3 regions of the Rhodococcoides fascians A25f genome follow, and region 3 is predicted to be linked to each of the others. Evidence: riboswitches for the same ligand, from Rfam matches in the RefSeq annotation. Region 3 holds a riboswitch; each other region holds the start of a gene.
What was found. A riboswitch is a leader RNA that binds a small molecule or an ion and turns the genes downstream of it on or off. The one in region 3 is predicted to bind S-adenosylmethionine.

Region 1 (4,102 bases), 2.7 Mb from region 3:
GCATCGTTGCGCGGACGGCTCGGTGACGGCGAATGGATCGAGCTGTTGCCGAGAACGACGTTGCAGCCCGACACCCGGCATCGCTTCGTACTCGACCACGAGACTCCGGTCTCGGAGGTTCGGATGGACATCTTCCCCGACGGCGGGATGGCGCGATTGAGACTGTTCGGTGATCTCGACACATCTGCGTAAACGAGGCTGGGGCAATAGGGTTGGTTCATGTCCCGGCTACTTCATCCGAATGCAGCCCATGTGGCCGACACTCTGATTTCACGTGGTCATCACGGAGTGGTGGTGAACAGTCCGGAGGGCACCCACACTGCCGCCGATGCCGCTGCGGCACTGGGTGTCGAGGTGGGTGCGATCGTGAAGTCGATGGTGTTTCTGCTCGACGACGAGCCGGTGCTGTTGCTCGTGTCCGGAGCGCACAATGTTCATCTCGAGCACACCGGTGAGCGTCTCGGTGGCAGGTTGGCACGGGCGGATCTCGACACGGCCAAACACGCGACCGGGCAGCCGATCGGTGGTATCGCACCGGTCGGCCACCCCACGAACCTGGACACTTTCGTCGACCAGGATCTGGCCGGTCACGCCGAGGTGTGGGCCGCGGCAGGCCACACCAACACGATCTTTCGATCGACGTACACCGAATTGTTGCGGATCACCGCGGGCTTGGCCATCGACGTCACCTGACCCCCGACGCCCTGAAGACGCGAGACCTCAGGACACGAGCCCTCAGGATGCGAGGGTCGGGGCGATGCGCGATGCTCCGAGGACTTCGTCGACGGCATCGACGTCGAACCGAGTTCCGCGCGATCCGAGCAGCGGCAGCACCCCGGAGCTCAGGAATGTCGACTGCCGATTCACATCGTCGTGGACCTGCAACGTCACCCCGTCGGCGACGTCGGCCGCGGTGACGTCGGAGATCAGACTGGCCAATCCCGATGGTGTACCGACGTAGCGGACGGACGACGGGCTGATCGGCGCGTCCAGTCCGGCGAACTCGCGACGAGCCGTCCGAGCATCGGCCGCGATGTGGATCTCGAGGTCGAGGAACACAGCTGTACCGTCGGCCGACTCGCCGCGCTCGACGGTTTCGGCGCGTAGCCGCGCGCGTTGCTGCTGCGCTTCCCGCAGGTCGGAGGCCTGGATTCGGACGATGTCCGCGTCCGGAGCCACGGTCAGTTCGGACCAGATCGCATCGAATTCGACAGCGACGCGAGTGTGGTTGTGCGACATGAGTGGTGGTCCTGATTCTAGAAGTCGGAGAACGCATTCGGTCGGAGCGGAGCCGAAATCGAACACGAGCCGGACGCAGTGCGGCACAGATCCACGTATCTGTTGCACCAGTGGCGGTTGCCCAGCCACGCGACACTCACGGTCATGACGCCATGCTAACCGTCCGAGGGGGTGCACGGGGATCCAACCCCGGCGGCCCCGTCGACCAGGCCCGGAAAGGGTCGAGGGTCCGGCACGGGGTTCCACCAGCCGCCGTCCTCTTCGTAGTGCCAGTCCGGCCCGGACTCCACCAGGGCGGCGAGTGCGTCGACGAGCCGGTCGACATCGGCCGAGGAACTGCCGAGGCCGATGCTGGCTCGAACCGCGCCGTCTGCATGGCCCAGCCGGCGGAGCAGTGGATGCGCGCAGAACTTTCCGTCCCGCACGCCGATGCCGTGCTCGGCCGAGAGATACGCAGCCACCTCACCCGGGTCGCGTCCGGCCACCGTGAAGGTGACGATGCCGACGGTGTCGGGCGCGTCGGCCCACACCTGCAGTAGTTCGACGCCCTCCAGATCCGCCAGGCCGGCCCGCAGTCGGGACGACAATTCGTGCTCGTGTGCCTGCAGCTCGGCGTCGTCGAATCCCGCGATGGCCTCACAGGCTGCAGCCAGTGCGGCAACTCCGAGCACGTTGGGAGTGCCTGCCTCGTGCCGCTGAGGTGCTGGGGCCCACTCCGTGTGGTCGATGCTCACGCTGCGTACCGCGCCGCCACCGGCCAGGTGAGGCTCACCGGCGTCGAGCCAATCACGCGCGCCCACAAGCACTCCCGCACCGAACGGTGCGTACAGCTTGTGCCCGGAGAAGGCGAGGTAGTCCACGCCGAGGGCAGCGATGTCGATGCGGCGATGCGGAACCAGCTGAGCTCCGTCCACCGCGATCCGCGCGCCGTGCCGATGTGCCAGAGCTGCGAGTTCCGCAATGGGAAGAACCTCGCCGGTGACGTTCGATGCACCCGTGATCGCCAGCAGTGCAGCAGGTTTCACGGCCAGCTCGGCGTCGAGACGGTCGATGGTCTCGGCAAGTGTCGACGCGGCCACCACGACGCGGCGATCACGCCACGGAAGCAGGTTCGCGTGGTGCTCGATATCGAGCACCACGGTGTCGCCCGGCACACACGCGGCCAGCAGATTGAGCGAGTCGGTGGTGTTCCGCGTGAAAACCACCACCGAATCCTTCTGCGCACCAACAAAATCGGCGACGGTCACCCGAGCCTTCTCGTAGGCAGCCGTCGAGACGCGCGAGGCGTAGCCGGCACCTCGATGCACGCTCGAGTAGAACGGCAGCAGTTCGGCGATCCGATCGGTCACTGCCGCCAGGGCCGGCGCGCTGGCCGCGTAGTCGAAGTTGGCGTAGGTGCACGTGCCACCCTGCACCAGGGGTACCTGCAGATCCGTGCCCGAAACAGGGGCAAAAGGAGCACAGGGGCGGGAAAGTACAGATGTCATGACAGATCAAGCCCTCACGTTCGAGGGACCCGCAACCGAAGAGTTCGTGAACGAGTCCGCGCTTGCCGCGCCGGTTTTCCGGCAACAGCCTGGTCGTCACCCGGAGCACCCCACCGCGGAGGAGGGTTGCCGACCAGCTAGCCGGGGCTTGATGCTGGTACTCGTGACCGTGGACAGAACCTTTGCAAACCCGCTGCGGTTTTGTCAACCCGGGACTCACACGTGTGCAGCAGTAGGATTTCCGCGGTGGGAACGCGCGCTCGTTCACCTGCTGGCAAACAGAACGTGAGATAACCAACGGCGCTGCTGCTCACCAGCACCACAGAGTCACTTGCCAACGAATCGATAAGGACGCCCGGTTGTCTGTGCATCAAGAGAACGATCTGCCGGGTTCGAGCGCGGACATCGCGCCTGCACCGGCGGCGTTTCTTCGCTCGTCTCTCGCTCCTCCCGCCCGGACGCTCATCGACGTTCTCCGCGACACCGCCCATCGTTTTCCCGACGCCCCCGCCATCGACGACGGTGCCGTGTCGGTCAGCTACTCCGAATTGTTGGACGACATCGCCGAGGGTGCCAAGTGGCTCGCCGATGCCGGCGTCCGGCGCGGCGATCGCGTCGGCATCCGCATGCCGTCGGGTTCCTTTTCGCTCTACGTGGCCATTCTGTCCATCCTCGCGGCCGGTGCTGCCTACGTTCCGGTCGACGCGGACGACCCCGAAGAGCGCGCCGAGCTGGTCTTCGGGGAGGCCAAGGTGACGGCCATCGTCACCGCAGGCGGTATCGCGGCCGGTACTGCCCCCAAGCAGGACATCCCCCAGGACGAACCCGAACACAGCGCTGTGCCACCCACTCCCGAGGACGATGCGTGGGTCATCTTCACCTCGGGTTCCACCGGCACACCCAAGGGCGTTGCGGTCAGTCATCGCAACGCGGCGGCGTTCGTCGACGCCGAAGCGCGCATGTTCCTGCAGAAGGATCCACTGGGCCCCGGCGACCGCGTGCTCGCCGGCCTGTCGGTGGCGTTCGACGCGTCGTGCGAGGAGATGTGGTTGGCGTGGCGACACGGTGCGTGCCTTGTGCCCGCGCCGCGTTCGCTGGTGCGGTCCGGCTTCGATCTCGGTCCGTGGCTCGTCTCCCGCGACATCAGTGTCGTCTCGACGGTGCCGACCCTCGCGTCGCTGTGGCCCGCGGTCGCACTGGAGGCGGTGCGGCTGCTCATCTTCGGCGGTGAAGCATGCCCCCCGGAGCTGGCCGAGCGACTCGCCGTCGAGGGCCGCGAGGTCTGGAACACCTACGGCCCCACCGAAGCAACGGTCGTCGCGTGCGCGGCCATCATGGACGGGAAGGGTCCCGTCCGCATCGGATTGCCGTTGGAC
Region 2 (4,102 bases), 2.6 Mb from region 3:
ACGCTGTCGCGGTGTGCGGCAACAACGGGGGCAGGGCTTCACCGGACAGTGCGGTGCGATCGCCCAACTCCGCAGCGAGACGCACTCGCGCCCCGGCGGTTCGTGGGGTGATCCGCAGCATCCAGGCCACCGAGCACGGCACGGACCCCGGATACACATCGAGGCCGTGTTGGGTGATCAACTCGTTGAGCCAGGTGTACGAGTACGCCGTCACGGATCGGGTGAGCGTTTCCATGCGTTGGATCACCGCACGCCGGTCGGCATTGGTCCACGACACCGACCCCTGCCCGGCCAACTCGGCGACCGCGGACTCGACACGGTCCACAAGTATCGACAGTGCGGGATCGGACACGACAGGGGGAGGCGGCACCGTCTCGATGCCGTCCACCCCTGATCCGCCGTCCCCCGAAAGCATGATCAGAATCTATCGCGACCCACCGACACACTTTCGAACACACGTTCCCGGTCGTACTTGGCTGTTGAAACGGTGGAGTGGAGCATCGAACTATGTGGGGGATTACACATCGATCGAAAGTGTGACATTGTCGATCTCGCGTAACGACGAGTCGCGTAGATGCTGGTGGCGGGGTTCAATACTTCCCAAGGCGGACGTAACGACCTCAGCAGCGTTGCTTGTTTCGGTGACGAAAGCCGCTGCTTGTCAGTACCTCCGAACTCGACTGTCGGGTCGGTGTCCAATGTTGTGTGTTGACCCAGTGGGGACGATCGACATGAACGACGCATTTAGTTTCGCCGCTTCGTGCAGTTCACCGAAGGAACTGATCACTCGACTTCAGTTCGGTACGACGGACTTGTGGCCAGAGGACGTCGCCCTTCCGACCCGTTGGCGCTGTATGGCCGATCTGATCGATTCCGATCGAGGCATGCTCGTCGAACTCGACGGTGCACCGTCGCGAGCGGTTGTGGACGCGCTCGTTGCGACGGCGGAGTTGTGCAGGCAATCGGCCACCGAGTCTGTGCCCGCGGCTGACTGGGAGTATCTCCGGCGGGCGTTGGGATGGCTCGAGCGCGGTAGTTCCGGTGTCGATCGCGCTCTCATCGCCGTGGGCCACGAGTTGGCACTCATGGGCCTCGACGGGGTGGAACAGGACTTCTCGGTTGCGACCTGGCTGTGCATGGACGTGCTGGATCGGTTTGCCTCGGCCGGCGAAACGGTTGGGTACTGGGTGCATCGTGTGAACGCTCGGGTATCGAATATTGCTGAGCAGCAGCCTGATTCGGTCTCAATTGCCGACGAGAACTCTGAGCTGACAGTGGCCGTCTGACTAGTGGGGATAGTCCCATGGTTGCTTGATTTCTCGAGTGAATGTCGACTGCGATAGGGACGAAATGCCCTCCGCAGGAGATCGATCGCTCAGTCCGAGAGTGATGCTGTGCCGTCGTAACCTGCGACAGCTTTCTTCGCGGAGCAGACGGCTTCGGCAATGTTGTTTCGGTTCTGATCGATGAACAGTTGATCTCGCGTATAGAGGGCACCATGCGCGTGCGCGAGCCCTCCGCTGGTTGCGTTCTTCATTGCCGCGAGTCTGGCGATGACGATGTCTGGGAGTTCGGCAGTCCGAGGGTCGGGATAGATCGTGAAGATTCGGCGCAGCCTGTCCCATCGATCGGTGTCCGGGGACCATCCTCCGTCGGAGAAGTTGTCGGCACTGCAGAGTGGCGCGAATCGATAGGCGAAGTAGGCCAGGTCGTCGATGCGACGGCCCGGTCCAGCTTCGTCGAAATCGATCAACGCGACGGCTGTGGATCCCTCGAAGACGAAGTTGTACGGAGCTGCATCCCAGTGGCAGATCACCTCGGGGTCGACGCCGTCGGGTAGGTGTCGCGCATGGCCGTCGGGCAACTGCACACCGATGGTGAGGTCGTGTAATCGACGTAAGATCCGGACAGCGCTCTCCAGAGCTTCGACGCTGCGAATGGCGGCCGGCATCGGGTAGTTCCCGGCAGTCCCATGTCGATACGTGAGTATTTCTCGACCCTGGCCATCCACCCCCAGAAATCGCGGAGCGTAGGGATAGCCCTTGCGCTCCAACTCCTTTAGGAGACTGTGTACGGCAGACGAGTGGTCTCCCGTTACTCGACGCACCGTCTCGGCGACCCGATGAACGACGGTGCTGTTGCCTCCCGACAACGGCATTTCCGTCTCGTACTTCATGCTTCTACGTTCTCATGTCGATGTAGGAGTGCAGGCGGGAAACCGCCCCGATCTTCACCCAAGTTGGCAACTGCGCGGACCCTCTCGTAGTATCGAACACGTAGGACCATCCAGAGCGACCGAGAGACCTGGCTCTATGACGTCGCAGCAACCCCCCGCTTGTCGGGTGAGGGTGCTACCGCCGGGACCGATGGAGGAAACGCACGTGAATACCCGAGTAGCTGCAGGCTTCGTCACCGGTTGTCGCCGGCTCCATCTCGATTTGTGCCGTCTGAACGGTTCGACCTGTCTTAGCTGACATTTCGGCACCGTACTTTTCGACACCACACCTCATCATCTGCACGTACTCCTTCCTGGGCACACGTGGCTCGGACGCCGGAGTTCTCGTGCGATCGACCAGATACCGGAGACACCCACGTGTCCACTCGCCCTGTTCTTCTGGTGGCCGGAGTAATCGCCGCCACCGCCACACTGCTCGCCGGGTGCGCAGGTAGCGCCAACACCTCGGCCGCCGACGCGGGCCCACCGCAGTCCGGAGGGACGCTGCGTTACGGACTGTCCGGGGCTCCTACCTGCTCCGACCCGGCTCAGGCGGGTACGAATCAAACCATCTACGTCACCCGGCAGGTGGTCGATTCGCTTACCGACCAGAACCCTGAAACCGGAGAAGTCGAGCCATGGTTGGCCGAGAGTTGGGAGGTCGGTGCCGACGCGAAGTCCTTCACCTTCCAGCTGAAGGACGGTGTGACGTTCAGTGACGGCACCCCGCTCGACGCCACCGCCGTGAAGGACAATTTCGACGCCATCACCGGCACCCTCGGTGCTGCCAAGGCTCCGCTTGCTGCCAGTTACCTGACCGGATATCAAGGTGCCACTGTCGTTGACCCCCTCACCATTCGCATCGACTTCTCGGCACCCAATGCGCAGTTCCTGCAGGCGAGTTCGACGCCTCAACTCGGAATTCAATCCATCGCGACCTCGGCGCAGTCGGCTGAGTCGCGGTGCTTGGGTACCAACGTCGGATCGGGACCGTTCACCTACGCGGACTATCAACAGGACCGTTCCGTCACTCTGGCCAAGCGAAGCGGATACAACTGGGGCTCTGCGGTATTCGGTCACGAGGGCGAGGCCTACCTGGACCGCATCGAGTTCACCATCGTGCCCGAATCGGGTGTCCGTACCGGAAGCCTGTCCTCCGACCAGCTCGACGCCGTCAGCGATGCACTACCGCAGGACGCTCCACAGATCGAGGCGACCGGTGGCCGGATCCTGACGGCATCCAATCCGGGCGTTCCGTTCGGCATTCAGCCCAACGTCACTCGCGGTGCGCTACAGGACCCCGCCGTCCGGACGGCCTTGGTGCCGGCGATCAACCGTCAGGAACTCGTCGATACGGTCTTGGGACCGGACTTCCGAACGGCGACAAGCACGTTGGCCAGCGCCACGCCGGGGTACGTCGAACTCGCCGATGTCACCTACGATCCCGAGAAGGCGAAGTCGCTGCTCGACGCGGCTGGATGGGTTCCCGGTGGGGACGGCATCCGTGAAAAGGACGGGCAGAGGCTGAGTTTCAAGGTCATGTATTCAGCGGTGTTTGCCGGCAACCAGGCGATTCTGGAGCTGACCCAGCAGCAATTGCGCGCGGTGGGTGTCGACCTACAGCTCGAGCTGGTCTCCACTTCGGAGGCGACGGCACGGCAAGGCACAAAGGACTACGACGCGACGTACTACAACAGCACCCGCGCCGACGGTGACATTCTGCGCACCTCGTTTGCCGTGGACGGTCGGAACTTGAACGCGCGCGGCCCGATTCCGGATTTGGATGCATTGTTGACGGAGCAGCTCTCGACCACCGACGTGGGGGCCCGCAACGAGATCCTCGCAACCGCGCAGCAGCAGGTGCTCGACAACGGATTGTGGATTCCC
Region 3 (4,102 bases):
GCGAAGCGGTCGATGCCCAGGGCGTCGGCGACGGCTGCCTCGGCGGCGACCTGGTCGCGGATGGAGATCTCGGGGAACGTCGAACCGTACGGTGTGCCGTCGGGCGAGATGCTGCTCGGTCCGGTGGTGCCGCCGCACCCGCCGAGCACGTTGGTCGCCACTACGCACCACTCGTCTGTGTCGATAGGGCGCCCGGGTCCGACCATTCCGTTCCACCAACCGGGCAGTGCATGATCTGCATCCGGCGGGCCGGACACATGCGAATCGCCCGTCAGGGCATGTTCGACGAGCACGACATTGCTGCGGTCGGTGGCGAGTTCGCCCCACCGTTGCACTGCCACAGTGACCTGGGGGATGCGAGCGCCGTTCTCGAGATCGAGACCGCCGATGTCGATGGTGCCCAGCCGCCCGTCCGGAGACGGAAGAACCGCCTCCGGACGAACGCCTGTGTCGCAGCTGTGACTCAAGATGCCGCCGCGCTGAAGCCGACCTCGAGATCGGCGATGATGTCGTCGATTCCTTCGATTCCCACGGCGAGACGAACCAGACCCGGCGTCACTCCCGATGCCAACTGCTCTTCGGGAGTCAGTTGGGAATGGGTGGTGGACGCGGGATGGATGACGAGTGAGCGCACGTCTCCGATGTTAGCGACGTGACTGTGCAGTGTGAGCGCGTTGACGAACTTCTTGCCCGCGTCCACTCCGCCCTTCAACTCGAATGCGACGATCGCACCCTGCCCCTTGGGCAACAACTCCTGGCCGCGTCGGTACCACGGCGACGATTCGAGTCCGGCGTAGTTGATCGAGACGACGTCGTCGCGGCCGGCGAGGAACTCGGCCACCTTCTGTGCGTTCGCCACGTGCCGCTCGATTCGGAGGCTCAACGTCTCGATACCTTGGCTGATGAGGAAGGCGTTGAACGGGGAGACCGCCGCACCGATGTCACGCAGCAACTGCACGCGTGCCTTCAATGCGAATGCAGGCGCGCCGAGATCTGCGAAGACCACACCGTGGTAGCTCGGGTCCGCGGTGGTGAAGTTGGGGTGACGGCCCTGCGTCCAATCGAAGGTGCCACCGTCGACGATGACGCCCGCGATCGCCGTGCCGTGCCCGCCCAGGTACTTGGTCGCCGAATGCACGACGATGTCGGCACCGTGCTTCAACGGCTGTAGCAGGTACGGCGTCGCCACCGTGTTGTCCACGATCAACGGGATGCCGTTCTCGTGGGCCACCGCCGAGATGCCGGGGATATCGAGAATGTCGTTCTTCGGGTTGGAGATCGACTCGCCGTAGAAGGCCTTGGTCGACGGCGTGATCGCGGCTCGCCACTGCTCGAGATCATCGGGATCGTCGACGAACGAGACGGTGATGCCCAGCTTGGGGAGCGTGTAGTGGAAGAGGTTGTACGTGCCGCCGTACAGCCGCGGGCTCGAGACGATGTGGTCGCCTGCCTCCGCGAGATTGAGAATCGCGAACGTCTCGGCCGCCTGACCCGACGCGAGCAACAGCGCCGCGACGCCACCCTCGAGAGCGGCGATGCGCTGCTCCACGACGTCCTGGGTGGGGTTGATGATGCGGGTGTAGATGTTGCCCGGCTCTGCGAGTCCGAACAATGCGGCCGCGTGATCGGTGTTGTCGAACGTGTACGAGGTGGTCTGGTAGATCGGCAATGCACGGGCGTTGGTAGCGCCGTCCGGGGTCTGACCCGAGTGGATCTGCTTGGTCTCGAAACTCCAGTTGGCCGCCGGGTCGGTGAACGGATCCTCGGTGGGTGCTCCGGTGGCGTCGACGATGTCGGGGGTCGAATCGGTCATGGCTGGTGATACTCCGTTTTCTGAAACGAGTCTGTCTAAGACGAATCGAATGTCGAATGATGCTCGAGAAGTCGAGCGTTACGGGGCGTATCGGTACAGCAACACATGCGAGAACCTCCTGACAGGCCTCGGCCCCAGGAGGCCGAAGATTCAGTGGGTCCGCTGCCTGCGGACCCGCGCTTGTCGATTCGGCACTCGGCGTGCCGGATCGGCCCGGTCGTTCACCCGGGGCACCCCACCGCGGTTGGAGGGTTGCCGGCCAGCAAGCCGGGGCTCGATGCTGGCACTCATGACCTGGCGAAGATCTTAGCGGGTGCGGACGTGTCACAGGAACAAGGGCTCGGTGCGGCGGCCGGTGGAACTCGAGCAGATGCTCGGGTGAGGACAATCACCGCGCTGCGACTCGAAAACAGGTTGCCCGAGGGAAGACAATGGTCGGGTTGGCTGTTCTCTTACTCGGTTGCGCTCTGCTGAATCGATTCGGCCGGCCACCGTTCTTGTTGCTCCATTCCACGATCGAAACGAAGGTAGTACCGCTGTGACTGTCACCGATTCCGCTCTTTCCCGAGTCAGCGCTGTGCGCGGCAAGGTCTCGAGTGGTCTGAGCGTCAGTCATCGACCGCACTCGACCCGTCGCAGGCTCGCCATGTTGGCCCTGTCCATCGGCGGCTTCGGCATCGGCACCACGGAATTCGCGTCGATGGGCTTGCTGCCGGACATCGCCACCACGATGGGGATCTCCGAGCCCTCCGCGGGCCACATGATCTCTGCCTACGCGCTCGGCGTCGTGGTCGGTGCGCCCACCATCGCTGCCCTGGCTGCGCGCGTTCCCCGGCGGATGTTGCTGCTGGTGTTGATGGTCGCCTTCACTCTGGGCAACCTCGGAACGGTATTCGCACCCAGTTTCAACGAGCTCGTCGCCTCGCGATTCGTCGCGGGCCTGCCGCACGGTGCGTACTTCGGAGTGGCCGCGCTGGTGGCTGCCCACCTCGCCGAACCAGGTAAACGAGCCAAAGCCGTCGCGATGGTGATGATGGGTCTCTCGGTCGCCAACGTCGTCGGCGTACCGGTGGCAACCTGGATCGGGCAGGCGCTGGGTTGGCGCAGCGCGTTCGCTCTCGTGGCGGTCATCGGTGCCCTCACCGTCGCCGCGCTCGCTGTGTGGATGCCGCGACTCGACGCCATGCCGACCACCAGCCCCATCACCGAGCTCGGTGCACTGCGTCGCAGCCAGGTGTGGATGACCCTGTTCGTGGGCATCGTCGGATTCGGTGGCATGTTCGCGGTGTACACCTACATCGCGTCGACGTTGACCGATGTCGCCGGTCTCGCTCGCGCGCTCGTTCCGGTCGCCCTGATGATCTATGGACTCGGAATGGTCGCCGGCAACTACGCCGGTGGCTGGCTGGCAGACCGGTACCAGCTCAAGGGCACCTTCGTCGGGCTGGCCGCAACTGCAGTGTTCCTGGCGCTGTTCGTGGCAGCGGCACACAATCCGATCACTGCTCTGCTTCTGGTGTTTCTGATCGGCGCATCCGGCTCCTCGGTGGTTCCCGGTCTGCAGACGAGGTTGATGGACGTGGCCGAGGACGCCCAGACGCTGGCCGCATCGCTGAACCACGCCGCATTCAACCTGGCCAATGCCATCGGTGCGGCAGTCGGTGGCGCCGTGATCGCCGCCGGCTTCGGCTACACGGCACCCGCCGCTGTCGGCTCCGGCCTGGCGGTGGCCGGTCTCGGTGTGCTGGCCACCGCCAAGTGGATGGACAAGCGCGCGGCCGCACAGTAGGCCGCCCGGTCCTGTCAGCTGGTGATCGTCGCTGCCGTTCCGCCGAGTGCTTCGGTCAGCGCTGGGGTCAGCTTGTCGATGACGTACGGCAGGCTCAGCACGCTGGTGAAGTAGATCGCACCGGCCGTCACCCCGTCGGTGAAGACCAGGTTGCCGTCCTGCACCGGCTTCAGTGCGTTGTACACCGCTTCTTTCTCCAACTGGGCGCGGTCGCCGGGCCCTTCGGTTCCCCAGATCAACACGTCGGCGACGTTCAGTACAGACAGGTTCTCCAGCGGAATACTGGCCTGAGCGCTACCGTCGGCCGGAACGTACGCGTCGATGTCGTCGGGGATCGCGAATCCGAGCTTGGTGAGAAAGTCTGTGCTCAGTCCGTCCTGGTACGCAATCGCCTTGCCCTCGTAGAACGCGTTCTGCAAGAAGATCGCCTTCTTGCCGGCAAACTCGGGGTGTGCGGCAGCGGCGTCCGCGAACTTCTGGTTCACTCCGTCGATCAACGC

Region 1: it holds a riboswitch for S-adenosylmethionine, as region 3 does, so the genes downstream of both, BH93_RS04750 (aminotransferase class V-fold PLP-dependent enzyme) here and BH93_RS17405 (bifunctional o-acetylhomoserine/o-acetylserine sulfhydrylase) in region 3, are expected to answer to the same signal.
Region 2: it holds a riboswitch for S-adenosylmethionine, as region 3 does, so the genes downstream of both, BH93_RS05430 (ABC transporter substrate-binding protein) here and BH93_RS17405 (bifunctional o-acetylhomoserine/o-acetylserine sulfhydrylase) in region 3, are expected to answer to the same signal.

The regions. Positions count from the first base shown of each region.
Region 1 is NZ_CP049744.1:1,009,612-1,013,713, reverse strand. It holds gene alc (allantoicase) at 1-192, shown strand, start outside; gene BH93_RS04760 (YbaK/EbsC family protein) at 220-693, shown strand; gene BH93_RS04755 (hypothetical protein) at 736-1,239, opposite strand; gene BH93_RS28110 (hypothetical protein) at 1,257-1,385, opposite strand; gene BH93_RS04750 (aminotransferase class V-fold PLP-dependent enzyme) at 1,395-2,726, opposite strand; SAM riboswitch class IV at 2,780-2,895, opposite strand; gene BH93_RS04745 (Pls/PosA family non-ribosomal peptide synthetase) at 3,092-4,102, shown strand, end outside.
Region 2 is NZ_CP049744.1:1,139,157-1,143,258, forward strand. It holds gene BH93_RS05415 (HNH endonuclease signature motif containing protein) at 1-415, opposite strand, end outside; gene BH93_RS05420 (hypothetical protein) at 855-1,286, shown strand; gene BH93_RS05425 (phosphotransferase) at 1,376-2,176, opposite strand; SAM riboswitch class I at 2,280-2,373, shown strand; gene BH93_RS05430 (ABC transporter substrate-binding protein) at 2,594-4,102, shown strand, end outside.
Region 3 is NZ_CP049744.1:3,693,130-3,697,231, reverse strand. It holds gene metX (homoserine O-acetyltransferase MetX) at 1-467, opposite strand, end outside; gene BH93_RS17405 (bifunctional o-acetylhomoserine/o-acetylserine sulfhydrylase) at 464-1,813, opposite strand; SAM riboswitch class IV at 1,985-2,108, opposite strand; gene BH93_RS17400 (MFS transporter) at 2,460-3,602, shown strand; gene BH93_RS17395 (ABC transporter substrate-binding protein) at 3,617-4,102, opposite strand, start outside.